DNA from 2 places in the Clostridium sp. CM042 genome. Region 2 is predicted to be linked to the other one. Evidence: riboswitches for the same ligand, from Rfam matches in the RefSeq annotation. Region 2 holds a riboswitch; the other holds the start of a gene.
What was found. A riboswitch is a leader RNA that binds a small molecule or an ion and turns the genes downstream of it on or off. The one in region 2 is predicted to bind glycine.
Positions count from the first base shown of each region.

Region 1: linked by a shared signal. The riboswitch ahead of ACWJJ7_RS06660 (GrdX family protein) and the one ahead of ACWJJ7_RS18115 (alanine/glycine:cation symporter family protein) in region 2 are both predicted to bind glycine.

Region 1 is NZ_CM143646.1:1,397,167-1,402,739, reverse strand. Features, by position in the region: gene ACWJJ7_RS06670 (acyl-CoA dehydratase activase) at 1-778, shown strand, start outside; gene ACWJJ7_RS06665 (double-cubane-cluster-containing anaerobic reductase) at 796-1,941, shown strand; glycine riboswitch at 2,193-2,262, shown strand; gene ACWJJ7_RS06660 (GrdX family protein) at 2,341-2,715, shown strand; gene trxB (thioredoxin-disulfide reductase) at 2,747-3,667, shown strand; gene ACWJJ7_RS06650 (thioredoxin family protein) at 3,686-4,018, shown strand; gene ACWJJ7_RS06645 (glycine/sarcosine/betaine reductase component B subunit) at 4,051-5,337, shown strand; gene grdA (glycine/sarcosine/betaine reductase complex selenoprotein A) at 5,363-5,573, shown strand, end outside.
Region 2 is NZ_CM143646.1:3,803,230-3,808,802, forward strand. Features, by position in the region: gene ACWJJ7_RS18100 (tRNA (adenine(22)-N(1))-methyltransferase) at 1-379, shown strand, start outside; gene ACWJJ7_RS18105 (Nif3-like dinuclear metal center hexameric protein) at 370-1,185, shown strand; RNA gene rnpB (RNase P RNA component class A) at 1,237-1,607, shown strand; glycine riboswitch at 1,742-1,830, shown strand; glycine riboswitch at 1,834-1,947, shown strand; gene ACWJJ7_RS18115 (alanine/glycine:cation symporter family protein) at 2,100-3,443, shown strand; gene ACWJJ7_RS18120 (phosphoribosylformylglycinamidine synthase) at 3,684-5,573, shown strand, end outside.

The sequences.
Region 1 (5,573 bases), 1.4 Mb from region 2:
GCTATACATAGGAATTGACATTGGATCAACTGCTTCTAAGGTGTGTATTCTTGAACATGATAAAATTAAAAATACTTTTATTTACCCAACAGGTTGGAGTAGTGTCAAAACATCTGAGGAAATAAGACAAGCAATAGAAAAACTAGGAATGACCTCTAGTAATAGTAAAATAGTTGCAACCGGTTACGGAAGGGTTTCTGTACCCTATGCAGATAAAACAATAACTGAAATAACCTGCCATGCAGTTGGGGCGTATTATTTATTACAAGAGGATTGTACAGTGATTGATATAGGTGGACAAGATACAAAAGTTATAACTGTTGAAAGTGGTAAGGTTACAAATTTTTCTATGAATGATAAGTGTGCAGCTGGTACTGGTAAATTTTTAGAATTAATGGCTGGAACACTAGGCTTTGATATTGATGAACTTTGCACTGAGGCCACAAAGGGAAGTGGAACAACTATAAGTTCAATGTGTACTGTTTTTGCAGAATCTGAAGTCATTAGTCTCATCGGTAGTGGAAAAAAACGTAAAGACATTGCATTTGGTGTAATAGAATCTATTACAGGTAAAGTAAAATCTCTGTGTCAAAAACATTCCGATTCTCATAACTATTTCTTAACAGGAGGACTTTGCGATAGTCCATTTATTGTGGACCGACTTTCAGAAAAATTGAGTTCACCTGTAGCTACTCAAAAAATGGCAAGGTATGCAGGTGCAATTGGAGCGGCTATAATGGCAAGCAGAATTGAAGGAAATTCTAATGAAGCATTATAACGGAGGGGGATATATTAATGAATAACCTACCAGAAAAATTTGAAGATTTTAGTGAAGCAAGAAGAAATGCTTTTTTAAGCATCAAGAACTTAAAAGATGAAGGCAAGAAGGTTGTGGGGGTGTTTTGTACTTTCACACCAACAGAAATAATAATGGCTGCGGATGCTATTGCAGTTTCATTATGCAGTATGACAGAGGAACCTATAGCTGATGCCGAAAGGGATTTACCAAGAAATCTATGCCCATTAATTAAAGCATCTTATGGCTTTGCAATTACAGATAAATGTCCTTTTTTTTATTTTTCCGATATGATTGTTGGAGAGACTACCTGTGATGGGAAAAAGAAGATGTATGAATATTTAGCAGATATTAAGAAGACTCATATTATGCAGCTTCCTCAAAACTGTAATGATGAGGATTCTTATAAACTATGGAGCAATGAATTAGTAAAGCTTAAGAAGTGTCTAGAAAATTTTTATGGTGTTGAAATTACAGATGAAAAGCTTAAAATAGCTATTAAGCTTAAAAATAGGGAAAGAGTAGCTCTAAGAAAGTTTTATGAGCTAGGACAGCTAGAGCCACCAGCAATTACAGGCTATGAAATGCATAAGGTTCTATCTGGGGCAGGATTTAAATTGGATAAAGAAGTATTGATAAAAGATCTTGAAAGCGTAACAAGTGAGGCGCTAGATAGGTATAATAGTGGGGAAAGAGAAGTTTCGAGTGATGCAAAGAGAATACTTATTACAGGATGTCCTCTAGGACAAGGAACTGAAAAAATAATTAAGGCCATAGAAGAGAATGGTGGAGTAGTGGTATGTTATGAAAACTGTGGTGGAGCTAAAACAACAGAGACTTTGGTTGATGAAAACAAGGAGCCTCTTTATGCTTTAACAGAAAAATATTTAAATATTGGATGCTCTTGTATGACACCAAATGATAACAGAATAGATTTATTAGAAAAGTTATGTAAAGAATATAAAGCTGATGGAGTAGTCGATGTAATACTTCAAGCTTGTCATACCTATAATGTAGAAACTCTTAGATTAAAGAGAATTTTCAATAAGAAAAATATCCCATATATGAGTATCGAAACGGATTATTCTCAAACAGATATAGGTCAAATTAATACAAGAATGGCAGCATTTATAGAGATGTTATAAGTTTTTCAATAAATTTTCTTTTAAAAGTGTATATTATTTCAATTTATAGATAGTATTTCAATTTTAACCCTTTACATTGTTAAAAAGTAGATTATAATAGAGTTGTAGTACTTTTGAATATTGATAGATGATGTTTTCGGGAGATTAAGCTTAAGCTTAGTTATTTAATATAACATCCTTAAATGGATAGCCGAAGGGGCAAGTATTACATGCGCTGTAATATGAATATCTCAGGCAAAAGGACCGAAGATTGATATAACTCTGGAAAGCAATTGCACCGAAGGAGTAAATCTCTCAGGTAAAAAGGACAGAGATAAAGCTTAAATGAGCTTTATCTCTGTCCTTTTTTATTTAAAAGTGGAAAAAACTTGAATTAATGTATTTGGAAGGAGGGACTAATTGATAGAAGAAATATTGATTGTAACTAATAACCCAAGATGCCTTGATGAATTTGGCGAAAAATATGAAGTCGAATTTTTTACTGGAATAATGAATGTACTAAAAACTGTAAGAAACCATGTTCATAAGGGACACATTTTGCTCACGCATCCGCTTTCAAGCAGCATAAAGCCAAATGAAACGCCCTACAAAACTGTAATAATAACAAAATCAAAAAAAGAAGTAATAGATTTACAGTCAGTTAATTTTATTGAAGAATCGATACACACAACTGAAAAATTCATTAAAGATAGGGGAACACCAGCATGGTCAGATGCGGTGCGAAATGATTTCATGTTAATAGATTACGATATTATAAGTCATGGTCTAAATTGAAAACAAATGTAATATACTAGGGGGTTTAAAAATGGAACATATTTATGACACTATAATTATAGGGGGTGGCCCAGCGGGGTTATCGGCAGGACTTTATGCGTCAAGGTCAAGACTTGATTCTCTAATAATTGAACGAGGAAAATTTGGAGGACAGGCCGCAATAACAGATGAACTTGCAAATTATCCTGGCTCAATTGAAGAGTGCACTGGTCCAAAATTGATTAAAAGAATGAGAACTCAAGCTGAGGAATTTGGTACAAAGTTTGCAAAAGATACTGTAGAAAATGTTTTACTTGAAGGTGAAATAAAAACTGTTAAATGCAAAAAAGAAACATATAAGGCTAAAACTATTATAATTGCAACAGGTGCTTATCCCAGATTAGCAGGTTTTAAAAATGAAAATGAGCTACGCGGCAAGGGAATTTCATATTGTGCTACCTGTGATGCTGATTTCTTCACGGAGCTCGATGTAGCCGTAAATGGCGGTGGAGATTCCGCTATAACTGAAGCAATTTATCTCACAAAGTTTGCAGATAGTGTAACAGTAATTCATAGAAGAGATGAATTAAGAGCTTGTAAATCAATTCAAGAAAAAGCTTTTGCTAATCCAAAAATCAAATTTATATACGATTCAGTTATAGATGAGGCGGAAGGCGATGAAATACTTGAAGGCCTTAAGGTTAGAAATGTTAAAACTAATGAAGTTCAAACAGTGAAGGTTGATGGGTGTTTTGTATTTGTCGGGTACAGTCCTATTTCAGAAATTTTTAAAGGTAGAGTCAATATGGATGATAATGATTATGTAATGACGAATGATGACATGGCAACCAACATTCCAGGCGTTTTCGCAGCTGGAGATATTAGGGTCAAGAATTTGAGACAGGTTATAACTGCAGCTGCTGATGGCGCAATAGCGGCAACTTCTGCAGAAGTATATATAGCAAATAAATAAAATTAGGGGGAATTTAAAATGATTAGTTTGACAAAGGAAAATTTTGATGATGAAGTAGTAACTTATTCTGAAAAAGCAGTATTTGTTGATTTCTGGGGTGACAAATGTGAAGTATGTAAGGAACTTATGCCTGGAGTACACGAACTAGAAAGCAAATATAGCGATAAAATCAAATTTGCAAGCCTTAATATCGGTGGTTCTAGAAGACTCGCTATATCTCAAAGAGTACTTGGACTCCCAACGATGATAATTTATAAAAATAACGAGAAAATAAGCACTATTACCCCTGAAAATATCGAAACAATTGATGATGTAGAGGATTTTATTAAAAGCGTTTATGAAACATTGTAATAAATGACTAAACTATTTTGGAGGTGGAAACTTTGCGTTTAGAACTTGGTGAAATTAAAATTAATGATGTTCAATTTGGCACTAGCACAAAGGTTGAAAAGGGAGTTCTTTTTGTAAATAAAGAAGAACTGCTTGCACATATAGGCGGAGATGAAAGAATTGAAAGTATTAGCATTGAAATTGCAAGACCAGGAGATGAGACAAGGATAATTCCAGTTAAAGACGTTATTGAGCCAAGAGTAAAGGTATCAGGTAGCGGTGGAATATTTCCAGGATTTATAAGCAAGGTTGATACAGTTGGAAATGGAAGAACAAATGTTTTGAAAGGTGCAGCTGTTGTAACTACCGGAAATATTGTTGGGTTCCAGGAGGGAATCATTGACATGAGTGGAATTGGTGCTAAGTATACACCATTTTCAAAATTAAACAATGTTGTAATAACATGTGAAACAAAGAAAAGCGTACTTCCACATGATCACGAAGAAGCTGTTAGAATGGTTGGATTTAAGGCTGCAACATATCTTGGTGAATGTGCAAGAGAACTTGAGGCTGATGAAATTAAGACTTTCGAAACACTTCCTCTTTTAGAACAGGTAAAACAGTATCCTGATCTTCCTAAAGTAATATATGTGTATATGCTTCAAAGTCAGGGACTTCTTCATGACACCTATGTATATGGAGTTGATGCAAAGAAAATAATACCTACATTCATATACCCAACGGAAATATTTGATGGTGCTATTGTTTCAGGAAACTGTGTTTCAGCTTGTGATAAGAACCCATCATATGTTCATATGAATCATCCTGTAATTGAGGATTTGTATGAGAGACATGGTATTGACTACAATTTCCTTGGATGTGTATTGACTAACGAAACTGTATACCTTGCAGATAAAGAAAGATCTTCAAGCTATACTGCAAAATTAGTTGAGTATTTAGGTGCAGATGCAGTAATAATTTCTGAAGAGGGGTTTGGTAATCCAGATGCAGATTTAGTTATGAATTGTAACAAGATTTCAGCACTAGGAATTAAAACAGTACTAATAACCGATGAATATGCTGGTCAAGATGGAGCTTCACAATCACTTGCAGATTCAACTCCTAAGGGCGATGCAGTAGTAACTGCTGGAAATGCAAATGAAGTTATTGTACTTCCCACAATGAAGAAAATTATCGGTCATCCAGAAAATGCAAATGTTATTGCTGGAGGACATTTTGGAAGTTTGAGAGAAGACGGCTCAATTGAAGCTGAAATCCAGGTAATTACTGGAGCAACAAGCGAAGTTGGATATAATACTTTAAGTACAAGAGGATACTAATTTTTTTATAGAAAGGATGATATAAATGTTAAAAGATAAAAAAGTAATTGCTATAGGTGATAGAGATGGAATACCAGGCCAAGCAATCGAAGAATGCGTAAAAACTGCAGGAGCAGAAGTAATATTTGCTTCCACAGAATGCTTTGTCTGAACTGCCGCTGGTGCTATGGATCTGGAGATCCAAAAAAGAGTTAAAGAATTAGCAGACAAGAATGGTGCAGAAAACATTGTAGTTA
Region 2 (5,573 bases):
CCAATTAGATGTTGTTAAACAATTTAAATATATGATACTTCAACCAGTTCAAAATGCTGAGGTTTTGAGGGAATATTTATATATCACTGGATATGATATCCTTGATGAAGAAATTTGCAATGATGATGGTAGATTTTATGAAATTATCAAGGCAAGATATAATACTAAACCAGTAGAATTAGACAGAATATATTACGAGATAAGTAAAATATTATTAGAAAAAAAACAATTAGTAATGCAAAAATTTATAGAATATAAGTTGCAAAAATACTCGAAAATATATGATACTTTAAATGAAGAGACGATTTTATCGAAAAATAGGAAAGAGCAACTTTATCTTGTTATAATACGGCTTAAGGAGTTTTTAAAATGCTTTTAAAAGTAAGTACTATTGAGCAGATTATGCAGCAGGTTGCCCCACATATACTAAAAGAGGACTATGATAATGTAGGATTAATGGTTGGGGACAAAGATGCGCAGGTCACAAAAATTTTAATTGCATTAGATTGCACAATGGACGTAATTCGCGAGGCAAAGAATAAGGGGTGTAATTTTATATTGACTCATCATCCCCTTCTTTTTGTTAAACCCAAAACTATTACCACAGACACTTTAGTAGGGAAAAAAATTATTGAGCTAATTGTGAATAGTATAAGTGTATACGCTAGTCATACAAATTTAGATTCAGTTAAAGGTGGCCTTAATGATATTGTCACAGAAATTTTAGGGTTTACTAATTATAAGGTAATAGAGAATTCAACTATTCCAGGGTATAATAATGGTGATAATGGTATTGGAAGGCTAGTGATTCTGGATACCCCAATTTTATTAATGTCCTTATGTGAAAAGGTTAAAAAACTTTTAAATGCTGAGTATATTAGGTATGTGGGCGACAATAATAAATTAGTAAAAACTATTGCAATTATAAATGGAAGTGGAGAAGACTTTTTTGATGAGAGCATAAAATTGGGTGCAGATTGCATTATCACAGGAGATACTAAATACCATCATGTTAGTGATTTATTAGAAGAAAACATAGCGCTAATTGATGCTGGGCATTTTGCAACTGAATGGACACCGCTCATAATGTTTGCAGAAAAATTCAAAAAACAATTGATAGAAAATGGATATGACAATGAGGTTATAATTTCTAAAAATACACATGATCCATATAAAATTAAGTAATAATAAAATACTATTTGCTTTTATTTTAATAGTATGATATCATTGATTTTGCGAGTAAGCCAGACAATCGCTGCTAAGTATCGCGTGCGATAATTAGGAGAGGAAAGTCCGAGCTCCATAGGGCAGGGTGCTGGATAACACCCAGTGAAGGTGACTTTAAGGAAAGTGCAACAGAGATATACCGCTAAAGGCATTCTAAACTTTTAGAATGTACTAGCAAGGATGGAAAGGCGAGGTAAGAGCTCACCAGCGCAATGGCGACTTTGCGGCTATGTAAACCCCACCTGGAGCAAGATCGAATAGGAGAACATTATGAGGCTGCCCGTCTCGTTCTCGGGTGTATCGCTTGAGCCTATTGGTAACAATAGGCCTAGATAGATGATTGTCTAATACAGGACTCGGCTTATAGGCTTAGTCGTACCAAAAAACACTCACTTTATAGTGAGTGTTTTTTTTGTGTAGAAAAGTATAAATATGATAGTAATTAAAAAAATAATTGATTAAAAATGAAAAATATGGTATAGTCATGCGAAGTATTACAAATTAATAATTTCGGATGAAGATATTTGGAGAGAGATGTATAACATCCACCGAAGAAGTTAAACTTTCAGGTATCCATTTTTGGAGAAGTACTGATATTGGACGAACCTCTGGAGAGACTTATACAAGCACCGAAGGAGAAAGCTAAACATTATTTAATTACATATTATTTGTATGCAATTAAATAGTGCATTAGTGAAACTCTCAGGTAAAAGGACAGGGTTATTTTCAAGAGGTCATTTCATTTTGATCTCTATTTTTTGCGTGCTTTAAAAAATAATCGTCTTACAGAGTATTAATTGGTATAAATATATTCTTTACACAAGAAATTTTTTATCTAAAAAAATTTTAATAACTAGAAGGAGTGTGTATTTATGAATTTTTTATCAATTATTAAAGGTATTAACGGCGTTTTGTGGGGGTATGTATTAATATTTTTGTTATGTGGTACTGGAATTTATTTTACAATAACTTTAAAATTTGTTCAAGTTAGAAGATTTAAAGATGCATTTAAAAAAACTTTTGGAGGAGTTAAATTCGGAAATAAAGCAGGAAAAGATGGGATGTCATCTTTTCAAGCCATGACAACTTCAATAGCTGCTCAAGTAGGAACGGGAAATTTAGCAGGAGCCGCAACTGCTATAGCATCAGGAGGACCGGGTGCCATATTCTGGATGTGGCTAAGTGCTTTCTTTGGCATGGCAACTATTTTTGCAGAAGCAGTGCTTGGCCAAAAGTATAAACAGACAGTTGATGGTGAGGTGACAGGAGGACCTGCTTATTATATTAGTAAAGGCCTTGGGAGCAAAAAGTTGGCAGCATTTTTTTCAGTAACTATAATAATTGCCTTAGGATTTATAGGAAATATGGTACAATCTAACTCAATAAGTGCAGCAATAAGTTCAAACACCAATATTCGTATAATCATTGGCGTTATAGTTGCAGCATTAGCTGGTATGATTTTTATTGGAGGAGTAGGTAGAATTGCAGCATTTACTGAAAAAGTAGTTCCAGTTATGGCTGTATTTTATATATTAGGTAGTGTAATAATCATTCTAATAAATTTTGCTAATATAGGAGAAGCATTAAAAATGATATTTTTAGGAGCATTTAACCCTAAAGCTGCTACTGGTGGTTTAATAGGTGTTGGGGTAAAAGAAGCGATGAGATACGGCATTGCAAGAGGGTTATTCTCTAATGAAGCTGGAATGGGTTCGACACCACATGCACACGCAGTTGCAAAAGTTAATCATCCAGCTGAGCAAGGATTAGTTGCAATAGTATGTGTATTTATTGATACCTTTATAATTTTAACATTAACTGCACTTGTTATATTAACTACAGGAGCATTAGATGGAAAAACTACTGGTATAGCTTTAACTCAAAAAGCTTTTTCAAATGGTATGGGAAGTCTTGGAGGTCCATTTATAGCTATAGCACTATTCTTCTTTGCTTTTTCTACCATAGTAGCGTGGTATTTTTTTGGAGAGGCCAATGTTAAATACTTATTTGGCAAAAAAGCATTAACCCTATATAGATGCTTAGTTCTTGTATTTATAGTATTGGGTGCCGCTCTAAAGGTTGACCTAGTTTGGGAACTTGCAGATACTTTTAATGGATTAATGGTTATCCCAAATTTAATTGCATTATTAGGACTAGGAGCGTTAGTTAAAAAGACTTTGAAAAATTACGAAGATGATTTTGAAAATAAAAACTAAATTTTATAATTTACTTTTTAGAATAAAACAGGATGGCATAGTTATGCCATCCTGTTTTTGTATTAGTATTAAATCATCACCTGCGGTGCTTCAATAATATTATAGAAAAATTAAAAACCGCTTTATTCTAAAATATGCTTTTATAATTGGATGAAGTATATTATAATATGATTATAACGAATTATAATATAAAATGATTGCTTAATATTCGTATAAATCTAAATTTTGGAGGTATTAATCATGAAAAATAAGATATATAGGTTATATGTAGAGAAAAAAGCGAACTATAATGTTGAAGGTGAAAAAATATTAAGAGATATAAAAATAAATTTAGGTATATCGAACTTGGATGGGATTAGATTAGTTAATAGATATGATGTTATGGGAATAACCAAGGAGCAGTACCTCATGTCAAGGAATACAATATTTTCTGAACCTACAGTAGATCAGGTTTATGATGAAGAGTTAGAGATTCAAAAGTACGATACTGTATTTGCTATTGAATTTTTACCAGGGCAATATGATCAGAGGGCAGATTCAGCTGCTCAATGTATACAAATTTTAACACAAGAGGATAAACATATAGTTAAAACTGCAAGAATTATTGTATTAAAGGGAAATATTACTAAAATAGAATTAGATAAGATTAAGAGATATTGCATAAATACTGTAGACTCTAGAGAAACAGAGTTTGATAAACAAAAGGATTTACAGCAAAGATTTAATGAGCCAGAGCAGGTAAAAATAGTAGAAACTTTTATTAATATGAATGACATGGAGTTAACTGAGTTCTTAAAAAGTAATGGGCTTGCTATGAGTTTTGAAGATTTAAAATATTGTAGAGATTATTTTAGTGAAACTGAAAAGAGAGACCCTTCTATAACGGAGATAAAAGTTATAGATACATATTGGTCTGATCACTGCAGACATACAACTTTTAATACAGTTATTGAGGACGTCTACATAGAAGAAGGCAAATATTCTAAACCAATCAAGATGGCTTACGCCGAATATTTAGATGCTAGAGAATTTGTTTATGATAAATCAAATAGGGACGTAACACTTATGGATATGGCTGTTATTTCCATGAAATATTTAAGGAAGAAAGGGAAATTAAAGGACCTTGATGTTTCAGATGAAATAAACGCCTGCAGTATAATTGTGGAAGCAGACATTGAAGGAGAGAAGGAAAAGTGGCTAGTAATGTTTAAAAATGAAACACACAACCACCCTACTGAGATAGAACCTTTTGGTGGTGCAGCTACTTGCCTTGGTGGATCAATAAGAGATCCATTATCAGGTAGAAGTTATGTGTATCAGGCAATGCGTGTTACTGGCTGCGGTGATCCAAGGGCGAAAATTTCAGATACCATAAAAGGTAAACTTCCTCAAAGAAAAATAACCCTTGAAGCTGCTCATGGATTTAGTTCTTATGGAAATCAGATAGGACTTGCTACAGGACTCGTTTCTGAAGTTTATGATGAAGGCTTTGTGGCTAAAAGAATGGAAGTAGGGGCAGTTATTGGAGCGGTGCCTTATAAGAACGTAGCACGGGAAAAACCAATGGCGTCTGATGTTGTTATACTTCTTGGTGGGAAAACAGGACGTGATGGATGTGGAGGAGCTACGGGGGCATCCAAGCAACATAGCGAGAGCTCACTATTAACTTCAGGCGCAGAAGTTCAAAAAGGTAATGCACCTACAGAAAGAAAGATTCAAAGACTATTTAGAAATCCAAAGGTTACATCGCTTATAAAAAGATGTAATGATTTTGGTGCAGGCGGAGTATCCGTAGCTATAGGGGAACTCGCAGATGCACTTATAATAAATTTAGACAAAGTCACTAAAAAATACGAGGGCTTAGATGGTACGGAGCTTGCTATATCAGAATCCCAAGAACGTATGGCTGTTGTTGTTAGGTGCGATGATGCTAGCGTATTTATAAAACTAGCAGAAGAGGAAAATTTAGAAGCTGTAGTAGTAGCGCAAATAACTGATGATAATAGGCTTAAAATGGTATGGAAGGGAAAAACTATTGTTGATGTAAGTAGAAGTTTCTTAGATACCAATGGAGTTAAACAACGTATTAATGTAAAAGTAGCAGCTCCTAAAGAGAATGAATACTACTTT